DNA from 4 places in the Salinicoccus sp. CNSTN-B1 genome. Region 3 is predicted to be linked to each of the others. Evidence: riboswitches for the same ligand, from Rfam matches in the RefSeq annotation. Region 3 holds a riboswitch; each other region holds the start of a gene.
What was found. Region 3 has a riboswitch for S-adenosylmethionine ahead of ACYF68_RS12385 (methionine ABC transporter ATP-binding protein). Riboswitches for the same ligand answer to the same signal wherever they lie in the genome.
Positions count from the first base shown of each region.

Region 1: it holds a riboswitch for S-adenosylmethionine, as region 3 does, so the genes downstream of both, ACYF68_RS09235 (ATP-binding cassette domain-containing protein) here and ACYF68_RS12385 (methionine ABC transporter ATP-binding protein) in region 3, are expected to answer to the same signal.
Region 2: it holds a riboswitch for S-adenosylmethionine, as region 3 does, so the genes downstream of both, ACYF68_RS02890 (Na+/H+ antiporter NhaC family protein) here and ACYF68_RS12385 (methionine ABC transporter ATP-binding protein) in region 3, are expected to answer to the same signal.
Region 4: it holds a riboswitch for S-adenosylmethionine, as region 3 does, so the genes downstream of both, metK (methionine adenosyltransferase) here and ACYF68_RS12385 (methionine ABC transporter ATP-binding protein) in region 3, are expected to answer to the same signal.

Region 1 covers NZ_JBTWMN010000004.1:1,557,260-1,564,916, forward strand. Annotated here, with positions in the region: partial or broken gene ACYF68_RS09230 (IS256 family transposase) at 110-1,116, opposite strand; gene ACYF68_RS09235 (ATP-binding cassette domain-containing protein) at 1,369-1,971, opposite strand; SAM riboswitch class I at 2,031-2,133, opposite strand; gene ACYF68_RS09240 (IS30 family transposase) at 2,322-3,281, shown strand; gene ACYF68_RS09245 (LlaJI family restriction endonuclease) at 3,314-4,588, opposite strand; gene ACYF68_RS09250 (AAA family ATPase) at 4,581-6,158, opposite strand; gene ACYF68_RS09255 (DNA cytosine methyltransferase) at 6,208-7,461, opposite strand.
Region 2 covers NZ_JBTWMN010000004.1:484,635-492,291, reverse strand. Annotated here, with positions in the region: gene ACYF68_RS02930 (YciI family protein) at 1-388, opposite strand, end outside; partial or broken gene ACYF68_RS02925 (FecCD family ABC transporter permease) at 434-1,382, opposite strand; gene ACYF68_RS02920 (FecCD family ABC transporter permease) at 1,417-2,184, opposite strand; gene ACYF68_RS02915 (hypothetical protein) at 2,141-2,389, opposite strand; gene ACYF68_RS02910 (ABC transporter ATP-binding protein) at 2,379-3,194, opposite strand; gene ACYF68_RS02905 (ABC transporter substrate-binding protein) at 3,211-3,960, opposite strand; gene ACYF68_RS02900 (hypothetical protein) at 3,933-4,175, opposite strand; gene ACYF68_RS02895 (NAD(P)/FAD-dependent oxidoreductase) at 4,287-5,306, shown strand; SAM riboswitch class I at 5,397-5,494, shown strand; gene ACYF68_RS02890 (Na+/H+ antiporter NhaC family protein) at 5,655-6,866, shown strand; gene ACYF68_RS02885 (M20/M25/M40 family metallo-hydrolase) at 6,922-7,275, opposite strand; gene ACYF68_RS02880 (amidohydrolase) at 7,350-7,657, opposite strand, start outside.
Region 3 covers NZ_JBTWMN010000004.1:2,104,053-2,111,709, forward strand. Annotated here, with positions in the region: gene sufC (Fe-S cluster assembly ATPase SufC) at 1-543, opposite strand, end outside; gene ACYF68_RS12370 (DUF4870 domain-containing protein) at 760-1,095, opposite strand; gene ACYF68_RS12375 (MetQ/NlpA family ABC transporter substrate-binding protein) at 1,270-2,148, opposite strand; partial or broken gene ACYF68_RS12380 (methionine ABC transporter permease) at 2,187-2,875, opposite strand; partial or broken gene ACYF68_RS12385 (methionine ABC transporter ATP-binding protein) at 2,875-3,890, opposite strand; SAM riboswitch class I at 3,965-4,064, opposite strand; gene ACYF68_RS12390 (thioredoxin family protein) at 4,140-4,421, opposite strand; gene ACYF68_RS12395 (toprim domain-containing protein) at 4,372-4,779, opposite strand; gene gcvH (glycine cleavage system protein GcvH) at 4,845-5,225, opposite strand; gene ACYF68_RS12405 (Spx/MgsR family RNA polymerase-binding regulatory protein) at 5,289-5,651, opposite strand; gene ACYF68_RS12410 (thioredoxin family protein) at 5,783-6,100, shown strand; partial or broken gene aroD (type I 3-dehydroquinate dehydratase) at 6,132-6,907, opposite strand; partial or broken gene ACYF68_RS12420 (DUF488 domain-containing protein) at 7,017-7,363, shown strand; partial or broken gene ACYF68_RS12425 (Mur ligase family protein) at 7,490-7,657, opposite strand, start outside.
Region 4 covers NZ_JBTWMN010000004.1:1,059,801-1,067,457, reverse strand. Annotated here, with positions in the region: gene ACYF68_RS06420 (hypothetical protein) at 1-61, shown strand, start outside; gene ACYF68_RS06415 (fluoride efflux transporter FluC) at 43-228, shown strand; gene ACYF68_RS06410 (fluoride efflux transporter FluC) at 225-584, shown strand; gene ACYF68_RS06405 (NAD-dependent succinate-semialdehyde dehydrogenase) at 618-1,997, opposite strand; gene ACYF68_RS06400 (nuclease-related domain-containing protein) at 2,080-2,988, opposite strand; gene metK (methionine adenosyltransferase) at 3,178-4,371, opposite strand; SAM riboswitch class I at 4,471-4,574, opposite strand; gene ACYF68_RS06390 (hypothetical protein) at 4,770-5,651, opposite strand; gene ACYF68_RS06385 (SH3 domain-containing protein) at 5,805-6,395, opposite strand; gene ACYF68_RS06380 (hypothetical protein) at 6,479-7,657, opposite strand, start outside.

The sequences.
Region 1 (7,657 bases), 550 kb from region 3:
GCATTCCTGTTCATGTAGTGTGCATTATCCGCTGAACATTTCAGCTAATTCTGCACGGGCCTGGTCAAAACCAATATGGCACCGTGTCGCAAATCGTTGGTTATATGCTTCAAATTGAGTGACCAGGAAAACAATCAAGGGCGTCCGCGTTCGTAAACTGCTCTTTGCGCTTACTGTACCGTTTGATCTGCTTATTGAATGACTCAATCAGGTTTGTGGCGTAGATGCTTCTCCTCATTGCTTCGGGGAAATCATAAAAAGTGAACAGATTCGGATTGGCTTTCAACGATTGCGTGATTTTGGCGTAAGATTTCTTTCACTTCTCGGTAAACGCGTCCAAAGCCTGCTAAGCGTCTGCTTTGTCAGTGGCACAATACAAGGACTTCAGGTCCTCACAGATTTCTTTGCGGTCCGATACACGAACCCTGTGAGAAATGTTGCGTGCAACGTGAATGAAATACGTCTGGTATTTCGCTTTTGAAAACACCGAATGAATAGAATACTGTCTTTGATGCCTGTGAGTCCATCAGAAATGAAGAGCAGGACGTCCGACACGCCCCGTGCATGAATGGCTTCAATCAATTCCTTCCAGACATGGGCAGATTCGGTCGGCGCGACGGTATAAGCCAGGACTTCTTTGGAATTATCTTCTCGAATGCCCACAGCGATATAGACAGCTTCTTTCGAAATCGTCCCTCTTTTACAGGCAGGAATGTCGCATTCAGATACACACATACCGCTCGGATAATGATCGCTGGCGGAATATCGCCACCTCTTCTGTGACCGCCTGAGTCATGTTTGAAATGGTCTGGGCGTATAGTGGTTCCCATACATCCGTTCAATCAGATGAGAGATCACAGATATCGTCACCCTTTTTTGAAACATGTGGATGACAAAGGATTCCAGTGTGTCATTGGAGCGCTTATAGGGCGCAACAGTCTGTTGCTTGAAGTCTCCGTTCCGGTCCCGGGGGATGGCGATCTCTAGGCCCCCGTATTCTATATGTAGGGTGCGGGAATAGGCGTCGTTTCTGGAGTTCCCGGGATTGAAACCCACGCGGTCATACCTTTCATAATCCAAGAACGCAGTCAGTTCGGTTTTAAGCAATGAGTTCACCGTCGTTTCCAGGTGCTGGGGAAGAATTCTGTGACATCTCCTTTTTTACTAGAGCTTGAATAATATCTGATGTAAAATGATTCATAGAGGTGTCCGCTTTTCTTAGATTCGGTCTAGTAACTTAATCTTACAAGAAAAGGACACCCTTTTTCTATTTATTCATTTACACAAACTATTTTACACTCTCTTTAAAAGGCCATGGGTATATTACAATATTAATTTGATCAGAAAATAATTATGCTCTCAATAATTTTAATCCTCTCCTATACCCACATAACTAAACTTTCCCCGACATTTCCAACACACATACCGCTTCTCATATCCCTTTAGCGGTTTCAAAATCATCTTCGTCGTCTCATCACATAAAAGCACTTCGGGATCATTGGCCAACGCCCGCGCGATACCGACACGCTGCTTCTGTCCGCCACTCAAATTTTTAGGATAGCTGTCCATCTTATCGCCTAAGCCCACAAGCGCCAGCAGCTCCTCAATACGCGATGGCACCTTCTTCTTATCGTAACTGCTCGCCTTCAACACAAATTCTATGTTCTGATAGACCGTTTTAGTTTCAATCAGATTGAATTGCTGGAATATCTTGCCGATCTTCTGACGTTTTATACGCAGGTCCCTCCCAGCCAACTTGCCTAAGTCTGTTCCATTAACATTGATGCTGCCGGTAGTCGGCTGCTCCAGCAAGTTGATCAGGCGCAGCAGGGTACTCTTCCCCGCCCCACTGAAACCGATCAGACCGAAGATCTCACCCCCACGAATGGAGAGGGTCGTCTTTTTCAAAGCTTCTATCCTTTCCCCTTTAACAAAATATTCTTTAGAGACATCGGTAATTTCAATAGCCACGCCACCACATCCTTTTTTTAATAAAAAAAGCCATCTGCTAAATGCAAATGGCTTAAAGATATCTATCTGCCAAGCATCAGCTTGTAGGATTTAGCACAGTGCCATAACAGCCTGTTGCTGAAGCTTCATAGGGCCCAATCCCTCCACTTCTCTAGATAAATGTATTTAATTGAATGAATTTCACTTTACTCTAGATAAATGAATTGTCAATATTTTAAAATAATCAATCTTCTAATAGAACAAAGTTTTAAATGTCGCCGATTGTAAAATTAAGCTAGACACATAAAAAGGTCACGCATGATACACTCAAAATGGTTTTCCGACCAAAGAAATCATAGGAGTGATCATGCATGACCCATACCCATATTACCACGGATGAACTGGTAATCATAGAAGCCCATTTCCATCACGACACACCGATTTCTCATATTGCGAAACGGATTGGACGTGCCCGTCAGACGGTTCATAATGTCATCGCATATCTCAGGGACGGGCACACTGCGTTGGACTATTACCAGCGCTATCAAGAAAACAAAAAGCGGTGTGGTAGAAAACGGATTGTCCTGCCAGCCGACCAACAGGCGTATATTGAAAAGCAGGTGGCTCAGGGCTGGACGCCGGATGTCATTGTGGGTCGGCAGGAAATGCGGATTGATTGTTCAATTCGTACGCTGTACCGGATGTTCAAGCGTGACATTTTTGATGCGGCCACATTGCCGATGCAAGGCAAGCGAAAACCAAATGGGCACCAGGAACGCCGGGGCCGACAGACCTTCAGGCGAAATATCTCTGAAAGAGCAGATGACTATCCCTCTTTCAATGAAGAATTCGGTCACCTAGAAGGCGATACCATCGTCGGTGTCCGTCACAAGAGTGCCGTCATCACGCTGGTCGAGCGCCTGTCAAAAGCCATTATCACCTTGAAACCCAAAGGCAGAACCGCACTGGATATTGAGGCTGCCATTAATACATGGTGCCAAGAGATGCCTAGAAACCTGTTCAAGTCGATCACCTTCGACTGTGGTAAAGAATTCTCCAACTGGCAGTCGATGAGTAATCGAAATGATCTATCCATCTACTTTGCCGATCCGGGCACACCATCACAGCGAGGGTTGAATGAACATTCAAATGGATTGCTCAGAAGGGATGGCCTGCCTAAAGATATGGATTTCAACACGGTCGACCAAGCTTTTACCTCATCGGTTGCCGCCAGAAGAAACCATATCCCAAGAAAATCATTGGACTACCGTACACCGTTGGAAGTCTTTTTGAGTTACATGGGTGACAAGGAACTGTCTAGCTTATTTTGACAAACGAAAATATTATAAATGCACCACTTTGTTTAATTTGGATTTCTAATTTTTATATTGTTAATTAGCCTCTTTCTAATATCAATCTCGTTTTTAGACCCTATGTATACACTCATTGCTTCAATAATGTTTAGTTCGTACCCTTCAATAACACCTAGATCTAATTGATCCTTGACAGAGGAGTAGCCTAAGTAACTAATCACATCATTCGTACTTCCTGGAAATATAAAAACGTTTACAATCTCACTTTCTTTATCCATTAAAGAGTGTCTATAAAAATATTGCTTTACTAAGTCCGACCATCCTGGCAATTTTCTCGGTGCATACTTTATTGTATAATATTTAGCATCGAGAATATAAAGTGTTTCATCTTCACGAAGCATTATATCAGGTATTTGAGAAGTTTCAGCGATATCCCCGGATACTTCCCAGTATGGCTTAGGCATTTTTGGAGTATCATCAGAGTCATTCTTAAATATACTTCTACAAATATCTTCCCATATCCACGGAAAATTGAATGTTATAATTTTAAAATTATTTCCAATACTATTTTTTCCGACTCCTAATAGAAATTCTTTTAACTTTAAAAGCAAAATAAGCCTACGCTCTTCATAACTTCTATTTATTTCCATGTCTAATAGATAAATTAATTGATTTATATCAATATTTAATTCTACATCATCTATATATGAATCAGTAACTCCTAAAAACCATCCGAAATTTTTGATACTTTTAGAAATAGCATATCGATGTAACAATTCTATCTGATGACTTATCTGTTTGTGATTTTTAGTTATTAAATCTAAGTAGATTGGCTGCCCATTCGATATAGTTGGGTAAGATTCTTTAATGGTCCTAGACCAATTAATATTATTACTCGAATTAATATTATTTTCTATTTCTCTAAATTGAATCAAACCATTTGCTTCGAAGTCCTCAATCAACCACATTGCAGCGGAAAGTATATTAGAATTGTCTCCTACACCTTCCCAAAATTCTGTTTTTAAATGTGGTAATAAATTCTCCTGATACTTATTAATAGTTCTCATTAAAATTTTAGCATGTTTTTTTAATATATCTGTATCATCCGCTAATGAATATCCCTTAGGGAAAATTATATAGATTATGTTTTTATTGATAAGCACTCCAGTACAATAAAAAATAAGCTTATCTTCTTTAAGGATACACAGTCCCTCTTCAAACCAACTCATATCTAATAAATCGTAATATTCATATTTTTCGTATTTTTCCAATTCTACAAAACAATGCAGATAATAATTTTCTTCTGAAAATATATAGTTATTCATTCTCATAATCTCTTTCGTTACTTAATTCTTCATGTTCTTCCTCTTCTAAAAATTCAAAATCAATTTTAAAAACGGGTTTTCCACAATTATAATCATTAATTAATTGAGACAAAGTGGTTATTTCATCTGCAAAGAAACTACTTTTTTGCATTTTAAATATGTCGTCCCATAAGTACATCAAAAGTTTATCTGATATCATTTCAGCTTTTTGGGGTTCACCTGGTTTTAAGAAGTAAGGGCCAATATGTCTATCTTCTCGTATACCTAAAGTTGCTAGCATATTATTTATTTTTGAAACAAATTGATGCCATCTAACAAACTGATTATTATATGGTACTAATTCATTTTTGTGAATTGCTTCATTTAAATTTATTGGCATATATTTAAATATCCATCTTCTCTTAAAAGCTGAATCCATTACGAATACACCTTGATCAGCACTATTCATGGTACCGATTAAATTTAAATTAGAAGGTAATTTAAATTCTTTGTCATCTTGGTTGAGGACATCTGAGTTTCTCAAGTATTTTAAAACTTCTAAATTTGATACCGAGTATATACTTTCACCAAATGAATCACGATCTAATAATTGAAACAAATCTCCAAAAACCGCTGGCGCATTAGCTCTGTTCATTTCTTCTATTATTAAATTAAACATCTCAGAAGAATTCTCTTTTTTTGCTTTTAATGCTCTTTCTAGTATTAGGGTAAAAGGGCCTGGAACAAATTGATAATTAATTAAAGGTTCTCCTTTTTGAAATTCTTCTCCATCTACTGTAAGAAGACTATAATTCGGATTACTTACCTTTTTGTATAAAGGTTCAGGCCTGAAACTCCCTACAAAATCATGATATGTATATTCTGGGTGAAAAGTTACTCTTGTACTGTTCTTATTAAAATAAATTTTGTTAGCTTCGTTGCTTTTCCCTGTTCCAGGGGCACCATATATAATCAAATTTTTTCCAGGTTCACTTGGAAATTCTTCGCTATCGAATACATCTTCTCTAGTACTATAATAATTTAAATGACTATTTAAATCTTCTGTAAGAACGGGCCTAAAAAAATAAATGAACTTATTTTCTTCATCGGTCTCCTCTCTAGTTATCTCCATTTGACTGACTCCTGGGACGACTATACTTCTTATAAGAGTTACAATAGGTTCTTGATCAGGTATATTTTGAGTGCGTATATAAAATCTTCCATTGGACGCCATATGTTTTTCCACATTAATATTTAACCTATTCTCATCACATTGCTTCAATTCATCTAACTTTTTCTTCCAATAATCTAAAGTAACTTCGCCACTATACTCTAGTCCATCAGGAGGAATAATATTTAGAATATATTCAAATTTCACTGTAAACATATATTTTTTTAAACCTTCAATATCAACTTTGTATGTATTGTCATCACTAAAATCATTAAAATAATTTTCGTATGTAGAATAGTTTGCACGAGTCTGCGTTAGAAAAATTGTTGCTCCTCCACTTGAAGTCTGCTTACCAACTTTTTTAAACTTCATAGGTGTTGTTGTATAGTAACTCGGGATAGATGGTCTTATACTTTCCATTATAAAAGCTCCTTTTAAATATTTGTAAACCTTCTTAAGTTAAGAAGGTTTACAAATCCAATATAAGTTGTTCTTCAATTTTTTGGGTTATGTCTTCTGATTTTAATATTTCTTTCAATATGTGCATTAGAACATCTACTACAATGGAGTTGCCACTTTGTCTATAGACTTGAGTATCTGATACTACTATCTTAAAATCATCAGAAAAACCCATTAGTCTCAAACATTCTCTTGGAGTTAATTTTCTTATTCTTCCTTTTGTTGTAACATAATTATCCACTCCAGCTCTGTGCATTTTGTGCATAGTAGATAATAAAGGTCTTGCAATATCTAAATCTATTTCCGGTCTTGAATAGAAATCTTTAGTGCCGCTTGCTAAAACGTAATTAACTAGTTTTTCTGATAAGAAATACTTTTCTGGAACATCTTCTCCCTCTACTTTTGCATAGTCGAATTTTTCAAAAATAAAATCACCATGCCAATTAAATTGTTGATTAGCTTTTTGACATAACATAATGTCACCATTTATTTGAGTATATTGCTTTTTGATATTTTTCTCTTTCGTTACAAAGTCTATTCCTTTTTTACCGAGATAATACTTTTCAGCCACATTGTCTAGTAGTAAATCCTGCATCTTAAGATTCAAAGGAATTGGGGAAGGCATTTTAAAATCAGCTTCATTATTTAAAAATCCAACAACAAACAAACGTTCCCTATTTTGAGGTATACCAAAATCTTTAGCATTTAGGACTTCATAATGCCATTTGTATCCTAGTTCTTCAAACACGTTTTTCATAATTGTCCAAGTATTTCCACCATCATGGTTTATAACACCTTTTACATTCTCATATATAAATACCCTCGGTTTTATTTCATCTACCAAACGTGCAAACTCGTAAAATAATGTCCCTCTCGTATCAGAAAATCCACCCCTTTTACCTACCATTGAAAAAGATTGGCATGGACTTCCCCCAACAAATAAATCGACTTCATTTTTATAATGTTTGCCTTCTATAAAACGGACATCCTGGTAAAAGTTTTCTTTATTGATGTTATAATTTGCAAAATAACTTTTTTCTACAAAATTAGTTTTCCTATTTTGATTATATAGTTTGTCAATAAATTTTTTCCTCTCATGTACAGTATTGCGATTGCTTATTAAAGTTTCAATTTCAGTTTCATCGAGGTCTAATTCTCTATCCCCATTATCACATGCAAAAACAATCTCATGAGGGATATTCATCCTATCTAGGGCGTGTTCAACGGCTCCTATACCACTAAAAACAGTAGCTAATCTAAGCATAACCCCCACCTTTCTTCCACAACTTATTATTTCTATTCTAACTTATAATGATAATATATTCTAGCTACTTAGCTTAGCATATGAATGATTCAATTAAAATAAAGGGGTTATTAATGGATCTTATTAAATTTACCTTTTAATTCAAATAAATTATAAAAGCAAACCGCATACAAGAAACACTGAACTTTTAACCTCA
Region 2 (7,657 bases), 1.6 Mb from region 3:
TTACAGCTTTTAGCATTATAGTTTTGCACCACCGACGATGCTCGTTCTTAATTTCGACAAAAAAGCCAGGCCTGGATGGCTTAAGCCAAGACCTGACGTTCCTATATCGCCATTCAGCTGATTGTATAATCTGTCTGCATGTCCCACTCGTGGAGTTCGAGATGACGGGCCCCGTGCATAAAGTAAGGGTCCTGAGAGACAAGTGCCTCAACCGCTTCTTTTGATTCACCTTTGTAGATGACAAGCCCCCTGCACCATCAGTGAAACGGCCGAACATCAGAACGCTGCCTTCCTCGCGCTTTTCCTTGATGAATTCCAGATGCTGCTCACGATACTGTTTACTTTTTTCTTCGTCTTTCATGAGAGATAAAGCCGCAAAATATTTCACTCCATCACTCTTTCTAAATGTTTTTGACCATCTTAACATGCCCGTTTAGATCTGTCTGGTTTTCAACAACAGCCGCAGGAAGTACGGACCTCCAATCAGTGCCACCACGATGCCCGTCGGAATGATGACCGGGGCCAGCAACACTTTGCCGAGCAGGTCAGCACCCGTCAACAGGACACCCCCATCATCAGGGTGGAAGCAAATAACACTTTCATGTTCTGACCGAACACCAGTCGGGAAATATGTGGGGCCAACAGACCGATAAAACTGATCGCCCCACTGACACTTACCGCAAGGCTCGAGAGCATGGCGGACAAGATGATCAGCATCACCTTCTCCCGGCTTACGTTCATGCCGAGCCCCGTCAACATCTCATCATCCAGATTCAACATTTCCATCTCCCTTATCCTAAAAAAGATGATAACGGTTATAATCATGATGTATGGTACTGAAACAAGGACGAATGGCCAAGTATCCCCCATATATTGCCTGCAAAATAACGGTTGAGCATCTCCATCTGTGATTCATCGAACATGGATGTAAAGACATATACGAAACCAGTTACACCCATTGCTGTGGCAATACCGATGAGGATGAATATGTTGCTTTTGAATGTGCCACCGATGAATGACAGGAAGAAGATGATGAGGACGGTCGATAATCCGCCAAGAAAACTCATCAGGGGCAGAGCGAAGAGCGATTGTGTCATCGAACCACTGACGAACAGAATGTATAGTACAACCCCGAAGCCACTTCCGGCATTGACGCCGATGATTCCAGGATCAGCCAACCCATTTTTGGAAATGACCTGGAGTATGAGCCCGCTCAATGCCAAGGCCGCCCCGCAGACCAGCGTGATGATGATTCTCGGCAGCCGGAACTCAAACAGTACCAGTTTGATATCATCTCCTGCATGCCCAGCCATAAGATTGAATAGATCATCCACGCTTAGACTGTACGTGCCGGTCAGAAGATGGAGCACCACGATAGCCATAAGCAATCCGATGACCAGGATGAACTTTGTCCGATTACGCATATTGATCGCCCCGCTTCCTGATGATATAGATGAAGAATGGCAGTCCAATCATGGCAATGATTGCGTTGACGGGGGCCTCATTGAATATACGTGCGAGCATATCCGATATGGCGAACACCATCGCACCCGTCATACCGGTATAGATGATGGTGAAGCGGTGGAGATTGCCGAATATCATCTTGACGATATGTGGCACGAGTAGTCCGAGGAAGACGACATTTCCAACCATCGCTACCGCCATGCTTGCCAACATGATGGCAAGCGTCAGCGTAACGCGCCGATATAATGCCTGATTCTGACCGAGTGAAGTCGCCATTTCATCCCCAAACAACAGTATGTCGAGTTCTTTTGATAAAAACAGAAGCACCGCCGTCAACAGAAGCGCAGCCGGCAGGATGAGAGCTATGTTGGAGAGCGATTGCCCAGCTGCCCCTCCGGCCGTGAAAAAGGCGATGTACTGCCCTAGGTTGAAGGTGATGACAAGAAAATCTGTTACAGCGTAAAGCAAGAGACTGATCCCGGCCCCGGCAAGGATGAGATGCATTGGAGACTTTGAGCGGGTGACTGAGAGGATGACCATCCCCACCAACATCGCCCCAATGAATCCGGCACCCATCACTCCGATGAAGGGGAGTGCCGGCAGTGCGAGCGCGGCAACGATGATTGCGAGATTTGCCCCTGCATTGATGCCAAGTATGCTCGGCTCACTGAGGTCATTATGCGTCACAGACTGCAGTATCAGACCGGAGATGCTTATCATAAAACCAGCAACCAGAAGCCGCCAGTACTCTCGGCATGCGTATTTCATAGAGGATCTGATGGACCTGGTCGGTCATATCCAGATTGAAGATGACCTGCGCCACGGTCCCCAGGCTGTATGCATTGGTGCCATACATCATCGAGAGGAAGAAGGACAAAATAATACCCATCATAAAGATGGGTAGTGGGTACCATCTACGATCCATCCTGGACACCTTTTACCGTTTCGCAGAACAGTTCATAATCTGTCATGATCGGTTTTCCAGTTGCGGGATCGATGGCGATTGTACCATTTATATTGAAGACTTCGTTTAGGATATCATTCGTCAAGACATCACTTGGATGTCCACTTGTGATGATTTTCCCTTCATTCATTATTACTAGATGATCGGAGTACTTGATGGCATGATTGATGTCATGGAGCACCATGACGACCGTCTGCTTCGTCTCCTCATTCAACCTTTTGACGATGTTCAAGGTTTCCAGCTGGTGGTGGATGTCAAGATATGTCGTCGGCTCGTCAAGCAGCAGTACATCCGCTCCTTGGGCAAGCAACAGGCTGATCCATACACGCTGCGCTTGTCCTCCTGAAAGCTCGCTCATCATACGGCCTTCAAATTCAATGGCGCCTGTTTCCTTCAATGCCCAATCGATTATCTTATAGTCATCCGGCTTCAAACTCTGGAACCGCTTAAGATGTGGATAACGGCTGAAGCTGACAAGATCGCGTACTTTGACATCGTACTGCAATCTGTTCTTCTGGGATAGGATGCTGACCTTTTTGGCGATGTCCTTGGATTTCATCTGACGGATATCCATATCATTGATGTAGACCCCGCCTTCTTTTGCAGAAATGATTCTCGAAATCGTCTTCAGCATGGTCGATTTACCACATCCGTTCGGCCCTATTATGGTCGTAATCTTCCCTTCCATCAGTTCCATATCAATATCGTCCAGGATCGTCCGGTTATTAAGCTCGATTGTTATATCCTTCAGTTCTACACGCGTCATGTGAGACACCTGCCCATCATTTTTTCGTCAATTCTTCAACGATGACATCCAACTCGTGTTCGAGCGAATAGGGGTCGTTGTAATAGAATGTCGGAGAATCGAATTCGATTACCTGATCATTTTGAACAGCGTCGAGATTTTTCCACACTTCTGTTTCGCGGTATGCATTATCTGCACCGGAATCTCCCGTTCCGACAAATATATAATCCCCTGCATATTTCTCCACTTCTTCAGCCGATATCTTTTTCCACCCTGTCTCCACTACTTCTTCCTGAGTTGCTTCAGGGACTTCCATATCGAGCTCCTGATAGATGATTTCTGTACCGCGGCCCCAATTTGTACCGTAGACATAAATGTCTTTGGCAAACTGTTCCATGACTGTGGCGGTGGCGCCTTCAGGCACGGCTTCTTCAACTTTTTGTCGGGCTTCTTCCGTCTTGGAATCCCATTCTTCCAGCCATTTCTCCGCCTTGTCTTGATTACCTGTAATGTCTGCCAGTTCTTTATGGATATCCAGGTAGTTCCACTTCGCATAGTCGATTGGAATCGTTGGTGCCACAGATTTCAGTTTGTCGAGGTTCTGGTCTGAATTGAAGGCGATAATCAAATCAGGATTCAAGCTCATGACCTGCTCGACGTTTCCTTCCTCAATCAATTCTATGTCTTCAGTATAAGGTTTCAACACTTCACTTTCTGTAACGCGCTCATGCACGCCCACTACGTTCGCGTCCATCTGCATCAGATTGCCGAAATAGCTCGTCGCCAAAATGACGATGCGTTGGGGGTCTTCAGGTATTCGACCTCTTCGCCCGCATCGGTCGTATAGGAAACCATTTCTTTATCCTCTGTGCCGGATTCTGAAGTTTCTTCTTTCGCGTCAGATGTTTCTCCATTAGAGTCTGATTCCGAGGAGGTGCCGCCTCCGCATGCTGCCATCAACATTACAATGAAAACCATAAGTAATCCAAGCCTTTTCTTCATATATGTACCCGCCTATATCAAATTTTTAAGTGCTGTATATTGATAATCATTCTCAATGACTTTATAATAAATGACCAAGAAGCAAATTTCAATGACTAAGGGTGAAATATTATGAAAATTTCCGACACACTCATAATCGGAGGCGGGCCAGCTGGATTATATGCCAGTTTCTATGCAGGATTGCGTGGCATGAGCGTACAGCTCATCGATCATCACCCCGAACTCGGAGGAAAACTCAACATCTATCCCGAAAAGATGGTCTGGGATATCGGAGGCGTCGCGCCTGCGCCTGCCGACCAGATCCGCCAGCAGATGATTGATCAGGCAAAGACTTTCGATCCGGAAATCCATGTGTCTACGACATGTGAAGCAATCCATCAACACCAGGATTATTTCGAGGTGGCTACAGACAAAGGACCGCTATTCAGCCGCACGCTCATCGTCGCTTCCGGCCGGGGCATCTTCTCGCCCGTCAAACTTACAGTCGAAGGTGCGGAGTCTGGTGGATTCAGCAACCTCCATTATACAGTCAAGCGCCTTGATCGTTTCAAAGGACGTGACATCCTCATCTCTGGCGCCGGCAACACTGCCATTGACTGGGCAGAAGCGCTGTGCAATATCGCGTCATCCGTCACCTTGATCTACCGGAGCGAAGAGATGAAGGGGCACGAGGCGATGATCGCCTCCCTCCACCAAAAAGAAAATCTCCATATGTGTCCGCAGTGCCAGATCGACGCCCTCATCCCTGATGAGATAACAGAGGAAATTGCCGCTGCCCGCCTGTCCAACGGCCACATGATTGATGTCGACGATGTCCTGGTCAGCCATGGATATGAATCAAACTGCACATTCCTCGACGCGCTAAGGGGAAAAATTCCATTAAACGAGCACCAGATGATATTGACTGATGATATCGTCGATACACCTGTGCCGGGATTATTTGCATGTGGCGACCAGATCACCTACGACGATAAAGTACACCTCATTGCAGGGTGTTTTACAGAGGCGGCACAAGCCGCGAACCACGCCAAGAAATTCCTTCAATCCGATGCGCCGGCAGAAGGCATGGTCTCTTCCCATAACGATATATTCAAGGAAAAGAACAGACAGCTCATCAAAAACAGACGATGAAGGCCCGAGGCCCATCATATGGTTCCAGCCGCACACTATTGACACTCCAACTAAAAAAAGGTAGAGTGGATTAAAATTAAATCGAGAAATTTCTTATCCAGAGAGGTGGAGGGACTGGCCCTATGAAGCCTCGGCAACACCCAAGGGACTGTGCCAATTCCAGAAGCGTCATGCTTGAAAGATAAGAAGAGATATCATTGCCCTCTTCTTCCATATGTAGAGGGCTTTTTTATTTTCTCAGACCACCAACCATCTGGAGTGATAGATTATGACAAAAAACACCCGCGGTAATCCCCTCGCACTATTGCCCTGCTCGTTTTCGTACTGCTTTTCCTTGGAACCGGCATCGTGGCGCAGGACTTCTATGCCATGCCGATTACCGTCGCGGTGATCATCGCCATCATCGCCGCCATGCTGCTCAAGCCAAAAGAACGCCTGAACGATAAAATCGCTGTGCTCACCCGGGGTGCCGGACAGGAAAACATCATGCTGATGGTCATCATCTTCCTGCTTGCCGGCGCTTTTTCACAAGTTGCAGAGAATATGGGGGCCGTCGACTCGACCGTCAACTTCGGGCTGGCCTTTCTGCCAAGCAGCCTTCTGCTCGTCGGCCTGTTTGTGATTTCATGCTTCATCTCCATCTCGATGGGCACATCGACCGGTACGGTCGCCGCGCTGGTCCCCATCGCCGTCGGCATTGCAGGCCAAACCGACCTTGCTTTGGCGTTGACTGTGGCGACGGTCATAGGTGGCGCAATGTTTGGGGATAATTTGTCCATCATCTCTGACACGACCATCGTCTCCACCCAATCCCAGGAGGTGAAGATGGTGGACAAGTTCAAGACGAACTTTCTGATCGTCCTGCCCGGTGCCATAATTACGATGATCATACTATGGTTCATTTCGTCCGGCCAATCTGCAACTGCTGGAAGCGATGGGGGTTACAGCCTACTTAAGGTGTTACCGTATCTGCTTGTCCTCATCATCGCACTGATCGGCGTCAATGTACTGCTCGTGCTTTTGAGCGGCATCGTGTTTGCAGGAATTGTCGGTCTTGCCGACGGTTCCTATACAGTGACTTCGCTGATGGCCGCTGCCGGCGAGGGCATCGGTAACATGCAGGAGATTGCCGTCATTACGATACTGATCGGCGGCCTCATCGCACTGATCCAGCATTACGGCGGAATCGACTACCTGCTCCACTTCATTACGGACAGGATCCATACTAGGCGCGGGGCTGAGTTCGGCATTGCCACCCTGGTCAGCGTGACCGATTTGAGTACCGCCAACAATACAATTTCCATCATCATCACAGGCCCCCTCGCCCGTGACATTGCTGATGAGTACGGGGTCGACCGTAAGAAATCCGCCAGCATCCTCGATATTTTCGCCTCGGCATTCCAGGGCATCATCCCCTATGGTGCACAGATGCTTGCAGCGGCCGGGCTGGCCAGCATTTCACCCATTGCCCTTATACCGTTCGCCATCTATCCAGCAATGCTGCTTATCTCTGGACTTATCGCCATCGCCATCGGATTCCCAAAGAAGTTGAATTCCTGACGAAAATAAAGCAGCCCCTCCATGCGTCATCGACGTGCGGAGGGGCTGCTTTATTTTAGTGTTTTCCCATATTCAAGGCGACAAGGACCATCATTTTGACCCCGTCGCTGAAACTGTCTTCATCGATGCCGAACTTAGGGTGGTGGTGGGGATACTCCATATCCTTCTCGCGGCTGCCTGCACCAATGAAGGCATATGTCCCTGGAATCTTCTGTGAGAAAGCCGAGAAATCTTCTCCGCCCATAGCCATCGGATATTCAAAGATGGCTCCACCGAATTCCTCCACTGCAATCTCTCTGACCTGGTCTGTCATATCATGATTATTGATGACAGCAGAATAGCCGTAGTTGAAGGTGAAATTGAACGTCGCATTGTACATGCTGCATACACCTTCGATGGCTTTTTCCATCCGCTCTTTAACTAACTCCCGTGTATTTCCATCTATAGTACGGACACTGCCCTCAAGCATCGCAGTATCAGGGATTATATTTTTTGCGGTGCCTGCATTGAATTTCGTCGTAGAGATGACCACGGAATCCAAGGGGAAGTAATCCGCGAAACGATGCTCTGGAACTGGGCGACGATCTGACTGCCGATCACCACCGGATCGATTGCGTTTTCAGGCTGGGAGGCATGGCCGCCGCTCCCTTGGATCTTAAGCTCGAAAGTATCTGAATTGGATGTGACTGCACCGTTGGTGATGCCAATCTTGCCGGTTGGAATCGGTGTGAAAAGATGCTGGCCATAAATGAAATCGAGTTCATCGAAAAGCCCTGTCGCCACCATTTCGC
Region 3 (7,657 bases):
TGCATCGATATCAAGACCGGAGTCTATTTCATCCAGGATGCCGAATTTCGGTTGCAGCATCATGAGCTGAAGAATTTCGTTGCGTTTTTTCTCACCGCCGGAGAAACCTTCGTTAAGGTAGCGTGTAGACATATCCAGGTCCATCTCTAGATGGTTCATGTTTTTGTCCAGTTTTTTGATGAATTGCATCAAATTAATTTCATCGCCCTCTTCACGCTGGGCATTGATTGCAGAACGCAGGAAATCAGAGTTGGTCACACCGGAAATCTCGGATGGATACTGCATGCCGAGGAAAAGGCCTGCCTGGGCACGTTCGTCCACTTCCATCTCAAGTACGTTTTCACCATCGAGGAGCACCTCGCCTTGAGTCACTTCATATCTTGGGTGGCCCATGATCGCCTGGGCAAGCGTGGATTTACCTGTACCGTTTGGCCCCATTACAGCGTGGATTTCACCTTGCTTCAATACGAGGTCCACACCTTTGAGAATTTCCTTACCTTCGATTTCAACATGCAAGTCCTTGATTTCTAGAACAGATGCCATTTATATTACCCTCCAACAGATTATTTTATAATTTATTTCCCTTACTAGTTTATAATAATTCCAATTAATAGTCAAAGACTAGCAAGGGTTTTCCAATACTCCTATATTATAACGTAAACTCACCCGACTTTAAACCTTTGCACCCTCCCAAACATGCATATGGGCAAAAATAGACCCCACGACCGATACAGATCGTGGGGATAAGCAGAACGACTTCTATTTTATGATGTCCAAGGTGAATGGCGGCTTGTAGATTTCCCCTTCATTTGCTTTAATGGCTCCGATTACGATGAATACATAGAATGCGATGGTCAAAATAGGGCCTAGGATCAGACCAATCAGTATGAATGATGTCAACCAGGCTACAAACATATAGATCGTGTATGAAAGACCGAAGTTGGCAACCACCCTCAATGCCTCTCCCGTCGCTTCATCCTCATCCTTCTTTAGAACCCATAAAATGATTGGCCCGATTACTGCTGTAAAAGCCGCGACTAGAAATGAAACCATGACGATGGATTTGTCGAATACTCCCTTTTCTTCACCGTTCATTTTTACCCCTCCTTGTAGACCGTATTTTATTCAGTATACTTTTACCCTTATTCTTAATATATGTAACATCATATGCTTTATACATGTTTCTGTTTCATAAAAAGCTTTCCATTGAAAATGAGCGGGGTATTTTCTCAATTAAAAAAGCGACAGCGTACGCTGTCGCCACTGTGGCTACTCTGCCGGAATGACTGCTCCTTCATAGTTGTCTTCGATGAATTGTTTGATTTCCTCTCCTTGCAGCACTTCAATCAATTTCTTTATATCATCGCGTTCTGCGTCTCCTGAACGTACTGCCACCAGATTTGCATATGGAGAATCACCCTCTTCAATGGCGATTGAATCATCCACTGGATTCAAGCCTCCGTCAAGCGCGAAATTCGAATTAATGATTACTGCGGGTGCTTCATTATTATTGTACATTTCAACCAAGAGTTCTGGTGCTGTCTGGTTGTTGAATTCGAAATTCTTTTCATTTTTGGTGATGTCATCAAACGTTGCATCTTCAATATCGATGCCTTCTTCGATTTCGATCAGCCCTGCGTCTACAAAGAATGACAGGAAGCGTCCCTCTTCAGCCGGGTTGTTGGAAACGAGAACGGTTGCGCCATCTGGCAAGTCTTCTAGTGCATCATAGTCTTTCGAATAGACGGCCATAGGTTCTATATGGATGTTCCCTGCACTTTCTAGATCATAATCGTGGGATTCCTTTTCCGTTTTGAGGTACGGTGTGTGCTGAAAGTAGTTTGCATCGACTTCCTCATCCGCTAAAAGACGGTTTGGGGTAGTGTAGTCATTGACGATTGAAATATCAAGTTCGATTCCTTCTGATTCAAGCAGGCTGGCTGCCTTTTCAAGAATTTCGGCGTGTGGGGCGGGAGAAGCGGCTATCGAGAGTTTTCCGCCAGCCTCTTCAGTTTCTTCGTTTTCACTTGTTTCAGCATTCTCTGCACTTTCCTCGCTGTCATCTGAAACGGCATCTTTGGAACCACCGCACGCTGTCAGGAGAATTGCAAATGCCAGCAGGGTAAAAAACAATAGATATTTTTTCATGATCAATTCCTACTTTCCAATTGTATTTATAATGATGGCTATCTTTTATCCACAGTTTTGGCGGTGAAGTCTCCAATGAACTGGATGATAAAAACGATTATCAATATTATTATCGTTGCGACCAGAGTGACATCGCTCTGGCTTTCTGGTAAAACCGACCATGTAGGCAAGGTTGCCCAGCCCACCGGCTCCGATGACTCCTGCAATGGCAGTGGAACCGACCAGCATGATCGCCGTGACTGTGATTCCTGATATCAATGCCGGCAGAGACTCCGGCAGGAGCACTTTCCTGATGATTGTCCAAGTGCCTGCCCCATGGACTCCGCTGCTTCAATTACACCTTTGTCAATCTCTTTCAGCGCTATTTCCACAAGTCTTGCATAGAAGGGGGACGCCCCAATGATCAATGCCGGCAAGGCACCTTGGGAGCCCATGATGGTGCCCATCAACACTTTAGTGAATGGTATCAGCAATATGATTAATATGATGAACGGTATAGCCCTAAACAAATTGACGAGGAAAGCCGTTACGCCATAGATCGGCGCACTTGCTACATGCTCTTTCTTGGATGACAAGAAGAGGATGATGCCTAGAATCAGGCCGAAGACGAAGGTGAACGCGGTGGAAACTACCGTCATATAGAGGGTTTCCTGTGTAGCTGTCCACACATTCCCCACCTGACATTCTCAAAAGAGAGCATTTCCTGGAATGCTGCCACAAAATTCATCATTGCTGCTCCACCTCCACTGTTACATCGTGCTCGGCAAGCTCCTTACCAAGAAGCCCCAACTTCTCTTCGTCCACTTCTATGGCAACGTAGAGGTGACCGTAGGATTCGTTGTTGGTCCGCTTGATGTTGCCAGACAATATATTCAAGTCCAAGTTGTATTTTTTGATGACTTGGGAAACGATGGGCGCCTTGGACTGGGACCCGACAAATCCAAGCTTCAGAATCTTTGAAGCTGGGAACATCTCTTTACCTCTTCAAAAGACAGTGCTGATTCTTCATCATTGATATCGTCTTTGACAAATCGTTTCGTCACGCTATGTTCAGGATTCTGGAACAATTTTATGATCGGTCCCGTTTCAACTACCTTGCCGTTCTCCATGACAGCACCTCTGTCACAGATTTTACGGATCACATGCATTTCGTGGGTAATCAGAACAATAGTCAAGTCCATTTCATCCCGAATCCTGACCAGCAGATCCAGCACTTCATCGGTCGTTTCCGGATCGAGCGCGCTTGTCGCCTCATCGCACAGCAGCACTTCGGGCCGGTTGGATAATGCGCGGGCAATCCCCACCCGTTGCTTCGGCCCAACAATTGGCTTGGATGATTATCTTCACGCCCCACCAATCCGACCAAAGCAATCAGTTCAGCGACTCTCTTCTCACGCTCCTTTTTTGGCACACCGGCAATTTCAAGCGGAAAACTGATATTTTCAGCGACCGTCCTCGACAGAGAAGATTGAAATGCTGAAAAATCATAGAAACTTTCTGACGTTTTTTCCGAAGTGCAGGACGCGTCATCGAAGTGAGGGCATCTCCGCTGATTACCACGTCACCTGAAGTTGGCCGCTCGAGGCCGTTAAGCAGCCGGATCAGTGTGGACTTTCCAGCCCAGAGTAGCCTATCACCCCAAATATCTCTCCCTGACGGACATGCAGATCCACCCCGTCCACTGCTTTTATATCTGCAGCTTTAGTCTTAAATGTTTTGGTCGCTTTTTTTATGTCTATCATCATGCTCCACTCCTGCCTATAAAAATAAGAAAGCCTACTCAAAAAATGAGTAGGCTTCTGGTATGATCCGCAGCCTCTCATCTTCGATCCTAAGATCTAGTGAATTAGCACCTTGTCATAATGACGGTTGCCGTGGCTTCATAGGGCACTTCCCTCCACCACTCTTGATAAGAGTCTTGTTATTCGATTGTTAACCATGATAGCACCAGTCGGTCTAGGCGTCAACAAAAAATTCTTCTAATTTTTCTGTCAAATGGGGACGGAGTGAAATGCATAGATTTCTTCCTTCAACTCCCCATTTTTAAAAAGGAGCAGTGCTGGCGCAGAGCGGATCTGATATGTCTCAATCAATTCTTTTTCATAATTCAAGTCCACTGCTGTATAGGAGAAGTTTTTCATCTCTGCCACTATGTCCAGCATCTTTTCAGCAATTCGGCAATTAGCACAGATTGGCGCATAGCAGTACAGGATGAAAGTGTCTTCAGCTTGAATACGACTGATTATATCGATTTTTTCGGAGGATTTCTTCATTTTCGAACTTACCTTTCATGAGCAGTCTTTCATCAACGTAAAATCCATGGTGTGCGAGCAACATCGCCAGATAATCAAGTGGACACCGACTCACTTCACCATAGTTCGAATCTATATAAACGTGCGTGCCCTCACTAATGTGCCTTTTGAACCACTGCCTGATCTTTCTGCCTTCCTTGTCTGAATCGGTCAGGATATAGACATCAGAGCCATTCGACTCTTCCAGGATCTCATCCAACTTGGAGATTCCCATGGTACCATGCGTACATATTATATGTACAGGCTCCACCAGTACTTCCTCGATGCGGTGCTTATCTGTTTTTCCCTCTACAATGAGTATTTTATCAGAAACCTGCACAGCCATCACCTCTGGTTCATGATAGGTTTTAAAAAACTCTGGACAATGTCCAGAGTTCAAGTGTTCTATGCGTCTACCATTTCATCATAAGCATCCGCATCCATCAGCTTATCGACTTGTGAATCGTCGGAAAGTTCGACAACAAGCATCCAGGCCTTTTCATAAGGAGATTCATTGACGAGTTCAGGGCTATCTTCCAGCTCTTCATTGATTTTGACTACTGTACCACTTACCGGTGCATATAATTCAGATACTGTCTTAACTGATTCTACGCTACCGAATGATTCCCCAACTGTAATATCGTCACCTTCAGCAGGGAGCTCGACGAATACGATGTCCCCGAGTTCTGATTGTGCAAACTCAGTGATGCCGAGTGTTACTTTACCATCTTCCACCTTGACCCATTCGTGGTCTTCTGAATACTTGAATTCTTTTGGTGATGCCACAATAAAAACCTCCTTTTTCTTATACACATATATATTCTCACATACTTTGCCATTTAAGCAAGGTTAATCACCCATATCAAAAGTTCTCCTATACTCTGCCTCTTTAAAACCGAGCAGGACGGTTTCTTCGTGATAGAGCAACGGCCGTTTTATGAGTAGCCCGTCCGCCTCCAGCAGGCTAAGCTTCTCGTCGTCGGATAAAGTATCAAGGCGCGTCTTGAGATCCAGTTCCTTGAACTTTTTTCCACGTGAATTAAAGAATTCATCCAAACTTTTTCCCGATTTCTTGGCCATTTCCGATATTTTCTCTCCGGATGGAGGATTTTTCACGAGATCGATATCCTCAAAAGGGATATCATTCTCTTTCAAGAAGTTTTTGGCCTTACGGCAAGTCGTACATTTTGGATACTCATACAATATAGTCATCAATTTCCTCCAGTAGTTTAATTATAAGATATTGTTTTCAAGTTTTCTATGGGTGTTGGGGCCTGGCATAATTTCATATTATAAAAAAAGATGGTAGACTGAAACATATCGATATATAAAGGAGTATGATTATGAAGCCGATTACTGCATACGATGATTACAGCCAAAAAATTCAAGGTGATGATAAGATCATCATCAAGTTTTTCGCGGACTGGTGTCCGGACTGCACGCGCATGAACATGTTCATCGATCCCATCTTGGAAGAATACAATCACATTGATTGGTATGAACTGAATCGGGATGATGTGCCTGAAGCTGCGGATGAAAATGATGTCATGGGGATTCCGAGCCTGCTTGTTTTCCAGAACGGCAAGAAGCTCGCCCACCTGCATTCTGCAGATGCCAAGTCACCTGAATCCGTCCAGGAATTCCTGAAATCAAATATATAATCAAGTAAAGTGCCCTTCCGAGGCACTTTTTTTATTTATCTTCCTCAAACAACCTAAGGTTTTCCTTCAGATCCTCTGCATGAATCTGGCCAGGTGCAGCTTTGTGAAGTATGTAACCGTAGGTTAGGCATGAACCGAAAACTCCGCCGGCCACCCTGGTAATCTTCCCGAGTTCCCCCATTGCGATGCCGACCACCCTGCAATCAAATTGTTGACGGGCATCATGGACTGCACTCAATATGCTGAGGACATCACGTCCCCGACTGGTTGGTAGGCCAACTTTAAAATGTCTCCTCCGCTTTCGAGCATATCCCGATATGTTGCCATCATTTCGTCAAAGTGGGGAGTGTCCTGAAAATCGTGCTGACTGAGGATGATGCCTATCCCCTTGGATTTCGCGCGTGCGACGAGGTTATCGATGATGTCTTCGTACATGAAAAATTCAATATCCACCATATCGATGCTGCACCGTTCCATCACATCAGCAAGCAATGATTCATATTCAGCTGCCGTCTTTTGGCCTTTCCCACCTTCTTTTAATGTCCGGTACGTATAGATGATCGGATACCCGGCCATATGGCTTGTGATATATTCGACCATTTCTATATGATCTTCACGGCTCAACGCATCAAATGCATCACTCCTGATTTCAAGGATATCGAATGCACTGGTGTTCCTCCTTGCCGCTTCCATTTCCTCATCAATCATTTCCTTTGAATTACCCGAGAAGGATACAACCACCTTCGGCATGCCCGCTCCGATATCTACACCTTTAATATTCATAGTAATCCCCCACGTTATCTTCATTTACTTATACATTAAATAAAATGGATAAAAATTTCAATTATATATCCATTTTATTTTTTATTTGTTTGCCCTCATACAATAAAGGGCACGATCATAATGAGGTGATATCATGTTGAAAACAAAAAGGGTGTATGACGATTCTTCCTCCCAGGACGGAAAACGCATTCTGGTCGATGGAGTGTGGCCAAGGGGCATCAAAAAGAAGATCTCGACCATGATGAATGGCACAAATCACTCGCTCCTTCAAATGACCTTCGGAAGTGGTTCAACCACGACCCGGAAAAATGGGAGACGTTCAAGAAAGATTACTTCAAGGAACTCAAAGAACACAAAGAGCTTCTCGAAACACTCCGGAAAGAAAGTGACGGTCATAATGTCACCCTGCTGTACAGCGCAAAGGACACGCAGTACAATCAGGCTGAAGCCATCAAGGAATACGTAGAAAATATGCGATAGGCCCTTCAATAAGGGTCCTATCTTTTTATTCTGCTTCCCGCTAATATATTTTGAAATGAACTCCCGATCATCATGCTCCACCATGGCGCCCCGGTAATTCTGGGGTTCGTTGATCCCTGTCAACAGAATCAGGGTATCCTCTCCTGCGTGTTCAATCGCCTGCACAATACCTTCCTGCCTTGAGAACGCAGTGATTATTTCCATATCATTGTAGCTTTCCGGCAAGTGCCTCTCCATCATCTGGACGATCGCTTCCTCATCTTCGTAGCCGACTTGCTCTGCTGCCAGGATAAG
Region 4 (7,657 bases), 1.0 Mb from region 3:
CGGCATAGGCTTCATCTTCAGAAATTGGCGGCGCGCAATCGATTGTGGCATGACTTTTTGATTACGGGCCTCCTTGGCAGCTTTACAACATTTTCCCTGCTCACCTATGAAAATTATATACTGGTGGAGGCCGGAGATCTCCTGGCACTTTCCATTTATCTGGCGATCAACTTGTTTGGTGGATTCATGCTTGCATTTCTCGGCATGAAATCAGGAGGTGCTTCATGATTAAAATAATATTCCTCGGCGTTGGTGCCGCTCTTGGGGCTTCATTGAGAAGTTACATATCAACACGCCCGAAACTGAAGAGTCTCGCCTTTCCCCTCGGGACCCTCATCATCAATTCAGTCGGCTCTTTTCTGATGGGACTCGTCATCATGTTCCTGAGTACAGGCGGGACACTCTATTTAATCATGGTTACAGGATTCCTAGGTGGGTTCACCACGTATTCATCGTTCACCCTCGATCAATTGAAGTTATATGAACAAAGCCGCTATAAAGCGTTCATCGCATATTCGCTTTTGATGTTTACCGTGCCCTTCCTGGCCCTTCTACTTGGCCTTTACGTTTCCTCTCCATTATAAAAAGTCCGCCCGGCATGGGACGGACTTTTTGTTTTAAACGCGCATGGATGTGATTTTCGTTTCGAGATACGGTTCGATGCCTTCAGGGCCGCCTTCACGCCCCATTCCGCTTTCCTTAAGTCCGCCGAACGGAATCTGTGCTGCACTTGGTTTACCATTGTTCCAGCCCAACACACCGAAATCAAGACCTTCCTGGAGCTTGATGCCATCGCGGTAACTTTCTGTGAAGAAATAAGCTGCCAGACCATACTCGGTATCATTCGCTTTTTCAATTGCTTCATCCAAAGTGGAAAAGGTCTGGATTGGAGCTACCGGTCCGAACGTCTCTTCATTCATGATGACCATCTCATCAGTGGCGCCGGTGATTACTGTCGGCTCGATGAAGTATCCTTCCTCCTTTGAGCCTTTACCGCCCGTCAGGATCTTACCACCTTTCTCCTCTGCATCATTGATGTGTCGCATTACCTTGTCGTAACCATCTTCGTTGATCATCGGTCCTATTGCGACGTCTTCATCAAGACCATTGCCCATCTTCAGCTTCTTCGAAGCATCTGCAAATTTTTCGCTGAAAGTTTCGGCAATGTCTTCATGGACATAGAAGCGGTTGGCACATACGCATGTCTGTCCGGAGTTTCTGAATTTGGAGGCGATCGCCTGCTCGACGGCCATATCGATGTCCGCATCCTTGTGGACGACTAGAGGTGCATGTCCGCCCAACTCCATGGTGATGTTCTTGACTGTTGAGGCAGCACCTTCCATCAATGACTTTCCGACAGCCGTGGAGCCTGTGAATGTTATTTTCATTACTTTATCAGACTCTGTGAAAGCCTCACCGGCATCTTTACCAGAAGCGGTAACGTATTGGACGACACCTTCATCGAATCCTGCTTCCAATGCCAGATCAAGGAATTTCATTGCAGATAGTGGGGTTGCACTTGCAGGTTTGACCAGGAAAGTACAGCCAGCCGCAACTGCCGGCGCCACTTTGCGGGCCATCATCGCAATCGGGAAGTTCCATGGTGTAATAGCCGCGACTACGCCAATAGGCTGTTTGGTCACTACCATGCGCACATCATCTTCGTGCGGTGGTATGGTGCGGCCATATACACGTTTTGCCTCTTCAGCATAATAATCGACATAGCTGCGTGCATAGTCGACCTCACCGCGTGATTCCTGTAGCGGCTTACCATTCTCTTTCGTTATCAATTCAGCGATTTCCTCTTTGTGTTCACTTATCAGCTTGGACCACTCTGTAAGTAGCGCACTGCGGTCATGAGGATTCTTTTTCTTGAACTTTTTGAACGTTTCATGTGCTTTTTCAATTTTCCTGTCAATATCCGCTTTATTCTCTTTTTTCACCCTGTCGATTTCCTGACCTGTTGCAGGGTTCAGTACAATGATTTCTTCAGACATAAATGATTGCCTCCCATTAAATAGAATAAAAGCCTTATAAGAAAATTATAAGGCTTTCAGTCCATCAAAACAAAAGTTTCGCTTATGGATTCAGTTGGAATATCGCTTCTGCTATTTCATCCAGGTCTTTAACCGTATACTGGAACCGGCCGTGGAAGACATATTTCATGAAGAAATTCTCAAGTTCCTCCTCGCCCACCAATACTTTTATGGAAGGGTCACTGGAGTAGTTCGCGATGGAATAGTTGCCGTTGTCTTTAGGGTTGAAGTAGATGATCGGCACAACATCGTACTGGAGCTTGAAGATATTCTTGAGTTTTTCAGCAGAAATTTTAGTTTCTTCAATCGTTTCATTATAATGGTTGACTGCCACATTCTGCTCATTTCCCTTTTCGAATATCAACGTCTGCTCTTTTGCCTTGTCAATATCCAGAAGATCAAAGAAATGTTCTACATAAGGCAACTGATCAAAATTCTCTTCATTGACGCCATGCAGTATATGCCCACTCCAATATTTGGAGTCGATCAAATAGATGCCCGTCCGCGTAAGTACCAGATGATCGATTTTACGGGTGTTCGTGTAATTGCGTGAAGGCAGATACACATTGGATAGTATGTACATATCCGTCTCCCTGATCTTTTCATCTGCCACAAGGCGGTCCTTCAGCTGTAGGAGTGACAAATCGGTCAAGTACTCTCCCTTGTCCACGGTAAACTGGCGCAGGCTTGAAAGTTTATTGTTGAGCAATGTCGTCTCTTCATGGTATTTCTCATTGATTGACGACAATTTCTCTTCATGTTCCTGGCGCTCGGCTGCATTATCGGCCTCATATTGTTCGACCAGTGCGTCCTTCTCTTTATCATACTCCTCCTGGAGCGTTTTCACTTTGCCTCTATTCCTGAAATAATAGACCAGGAACGCAATTGCAACGATAAGAAGCAGAATTGCCACCACGATGAATATCGGATTGGTAAAAATATCTGTATTCATGGACTTTCCTCAATTCCTTTCCTGTTTGACTTTCCCGTCTTAATTAAGACTCCGTTCATTATACCGGAAATGATATATCTTTACATGGGAAAAGCGCGCTTTTCAGGGAAAATAATGTACCTGCATATAAATATACCGGATTAGCGCACTTATGTAATATAGCCCCCTGTTTCGAAGGGGGCTATCCATTTATTTCATCGCGACGCTCTCAAGTTCCGTCTTTATGGCAGTGGCTTTATCAATCTTCTCCCATGGGAATTCCGTGTCGTTACGGCCGAAATGGCCATAGCTTGCCGTCGCTTTATATATCGGGCGCTTTAGGTCGAGCATATCTATGATGCCATCAGGCGACAAGTTGAATTGCTTCCTTATAACCGCTACGATATCCGATTCACTATATTCAGACGTTCCAAATGTATCGACTGAGATCGAGACCGGCTCGCTGACCCCTATCGCATAAGCCAGCTGAATTTCACATTTTGCAGCAACTTTCGCTGCCACGATGTTTTTTGCGATATAGCGCGCAACATAGGCTGCAGAACGGTCGACTTTAGTCGGGTCTTTACCGCTGAATGCGCCTCCACCATGGCGGGCATATCCTCCATATGTGTCGACGATGATCTTGCGTCCAGTCAATCCTGCATCACCTTGGGGGCCTCCGATGACGAAACGCCCCGTCGGGTTGATGATATAACGCGTGTCCGCGTCAAGCAGTTCTTCAGGCACCACCTCACGGATGACGTGGTTGATGAGATCTTCGCGGATCTTTTCCGTCTCCACTTCTTCATGGTGTTGTGAGGAAATGACGATGGTATCTATTCTCTTTACATTATTCTCTTCGTCGTACTCCACAGTCACCTGAGTCTTGCCATCCGGCCGCAGATAATTGATGATTTCTTCTTTACGTACATCTGTCAACCGCTTGGCAAGCTGGTGTGCCAAGGCGATCGGCAGCGGCATGAACTCCTCTGTCTCATCGCACGCAAAACCAAACATCAGACCCTGATCGCCTGCCCCTGTTGAAATGGTTGCCGAATCGCGCGTTTCAAAAGCGTCATCAACACCTTGGGCGATATCTTCAGACTGTTCATCAACCCCCGTCAGTACTGACATCGTCTTATAGTCATAACCATATTTAGCGCGGATATAGCCAATATCTTTGACCGTCTCCCTGACAATTTTAGGGATATCTACATAAGTATTTGTACTTATCTCTCCAACAATCAGTGCCATACCGGTATTGACCACCGTCTCGCAGGCCACCCGGGCATCTTTATCCCCTTTCAGTATCTCATCAAGTATCGCATCGGAAATCTGGTCTGCAATCTTGTCGGGATGACCTTCAGTAACAGATTCCGAAGTGAAAAGTCTACGCTCTGCCATTAACTTTATCTCCTTTAAGTATATTAGCTATCTCCCACTGCAAAAATGCAAAAAAATAGAGCCTTTTTCTCCATAAGACGAGAAAAGGCTCCGCTCTTCCCCTTATCGATCAGAATCACTTCTGCATCCTTTAGCACCTTTCTTCAGTAAAGAGGTTGCTGGGCTTCATCGGGTATGTTCCCTCCACCGGCTCTTGATAAGAGATAACTTAACCTATAATATACTAGATGAGAGGTTTCAAATCAAGGTAATAATATTTGTTAAGTAGCATATGAGATTGTTAACATCGAGTATAAAGTAGTATTTAACCACTTCTCATTAATTAATCTTTATTTTATACATAAAGTGGTTGTTCGTCAAATTATAAATTAAATATATTAAACCCATCCACTTTATTTCTACTGTTTTATTTTTTCCTCCAATGTACGAATCTCCATAAGGAATATCAAGATGAAGTAGAGCTTATAAAAATGGTTTTCATTAGCATCATCCAAATCTATAGCAGTATGAAAGACTTGATTTCTATTTATGATACCCATCTCATTGATGCTTTTCACTTTGTGGTTATCAGGTTTTTCTTGGTCGTAATATCCAAATGTGTTCTCAATTATTTTTACATTGTTCTTGAAAGCTTCGGTGTAGGTGTCGATGAGCTTCTGTTTATCTTCATCATCTATTTCTTCATTAGCAAGTTTCTCTATATGAGCTTCTAAAAGACCACTTATTTCACTGACCCGAACAATTTCCCCATCTTTATCGGCCAGTTTCTTAATGGTCTTTTCAATCAAAATGATTAATACAGGGATGGAGTTCAACCTGTAGCCCAATCTCATCAATGTGAACTGCTTATTAATGAAGGTCGTATTGCTCTCACCTAGAAATCTACACAGGTTGGCTTCCAAATCTGCCTCAGTGTCTTCAAATACTCCATACAAAATCTTCAATAATTGTTGCTCATCCACAGCATCTTCATCTTCGTCCTCATATTCCATTATTCCATACATATCCAAAAACGCAATCTCTACAATTACTGCCCAACCATTATTACTCAGTTGTTTGTGAAATCTATCATTCAATTCATCAACATCTATTGAACTTAACACTTCAAAAGCTTCATAGATATTTACAAGATACTTATTTAGTATCTCTTGGTGCTCATTCAAAGTTTGGACTGCTTTAGCTGCCCTATCTTGTATCGGCTTAAAAGCTTGGCTCATTTTTTCCATTCTTTTTTGATTATCTTCCAACATCTTATTTATTTTTCTACCAAAATCGTCCATTCTGTCCACTCCTTTCCTTTAGTTTAACACCTCTTTCTTAAAAAATAACACAAAAAAAGGACTGAACACTCATAAGAGTATCCAGTCCAATTCTCATCTTGAATCATCATCATCTTGCTAAGTATTTAAACTCTTATATGTAAAGGAACAGTTCTATTTCCAAGTACCCCAATCTCTACCGACTTTACCAGACCTAGCATTCCAAGTCTTAACTGGAACCCACTGGTCAGACTTCAAATCGAGCAGCCAAATGTGTCCATCGGCTCTAGCTTGCTCTCTGTAATCCAGTCTTTGACCTGGCTTCATCCAACCAGAAGATGGAGCGCTAAGCTTTGGTGAGCCCTTACGCTTCTTGATAGGTTTGCTTCCATTAATCCAAACACCTCTAACTGTTCTCCACTGAGTGCCATGCCTGTTAGTTTTCCACTTAGAAGAGGTATTCTTTTTCTTTGCTTTCTTTGGTTTGGCAGGTTTCTTCTTGCCTGACTTAATTCTATTAAGCTCTGCCTGAACTCGCTTCTTAAATTCGTACCACTCTTTGTTATAAAGAATGACTGCTGGACACCATTTCCCTGTATTGAATCTATCAGCTTTCTTTTTAGTAGAAGGGTGAGCATTTCTTGCGTAGTTCATATCAGTTATTAGATGACTGTAGCTTACCTCCTCTACCTTAAACTTGTTTTCTTCTGCCATTTTTACAAACTCATCATAATCTATCTTCTTAGTTTTTGTTGTTGTTGTCATAATATGAGACTCCTTTATAATTTAAGTTGTCTCTCCATTTGTTTATAGTCTGCCTCTCACTTCAGACTGTGTTACTTATATAATTATTTACTCAACGCTTTCTTAATTTTCTCTTCATCAATGATGAATTTATCTCCGAATATCTTATCCAGTTTTTCAATAGCTTTCATGAAATCTTCCTTAAACTTCAAGGCTGATTTAGTGCTACTGTCCACATCTTTTCCGAATGCTTTATTGTTGTTGTACTGCTCGTCTTTCAATATTTCATGACTCACATATTTCTTCTTGCTCTTCTCTGCTTTATTCAACCTCTCTTCTGTCCTATCGCTTCTATAGTTGGAAGCCCTAAGAGAAAGAAATCTTTCATATTTATGTATTTGATACTCAACTAGAATTTCTGAGTGGTATTTATGTAGGTAGTCCATAGTTTTTTTCTTAGAAGCCTTAACAACAATAGCCAACTCTTCCCAGAGATTTGAAATAGACACATTGATTTTTGTTCCATATGAGTCAGTGATGACAATCTCTTCAGCTAGGAACTTTCTTAAGTCTCGTTTGTATTTCTTCACATTTTCTAATGTCTCTTCAGAAGGCTTAAAGGTGCGGTAATTTATATCATTTTCTGAAAGGTTGTACTTATCTTTGATTTTTCTTTTAGCATCTACATATTGCTGGTAGGTTTTAGCATCAATGGAAATTACATGAGTATCTTTTCCTTGTGTATTCTTAATAGGCTCATTCAAGTAAGCTTTGTGCCTTATGAAAGTCTCAATGATTTCTTCTTTTTCCATTCTAGCTAGAGAATTCATCATGACTTTTCTCAGGCTCCTTATATCTTCTATGAAAAATCTATAAGAGTGGTCTAGCACACGATAATCCGCTGTCCCCACTGTGCTTTCAAGAAGTTCATTAGTATCTTTTCTCACCGTCTTATTGTATCTAGACTTATAGAGTTTTAACTGTGCTTCATTAATCATTTTGAATTCTGCAAGCCAATTTATAAATGATTTTTGAATCTCTTGTCCGTTTGCCAAATTGTGCTCAAGATGAGCTAGCATCAGTGCATCTAGATGCTTTGTAGAGTGATTATATTTTCCGTTGGTAGCATTCTTTGTATTTCTCTCAGCAACCTGATTTCTAGCTGTACCTAGCTTATATCCTTTTCCTCGCCCTACTTTTACTGTGTCATCCACTGTCTCAAAATATTGCTCTAAGGTAGTTTTAAAAGTTTTAGCGGTGTTACCCGTAAATTCTTTTTTTCT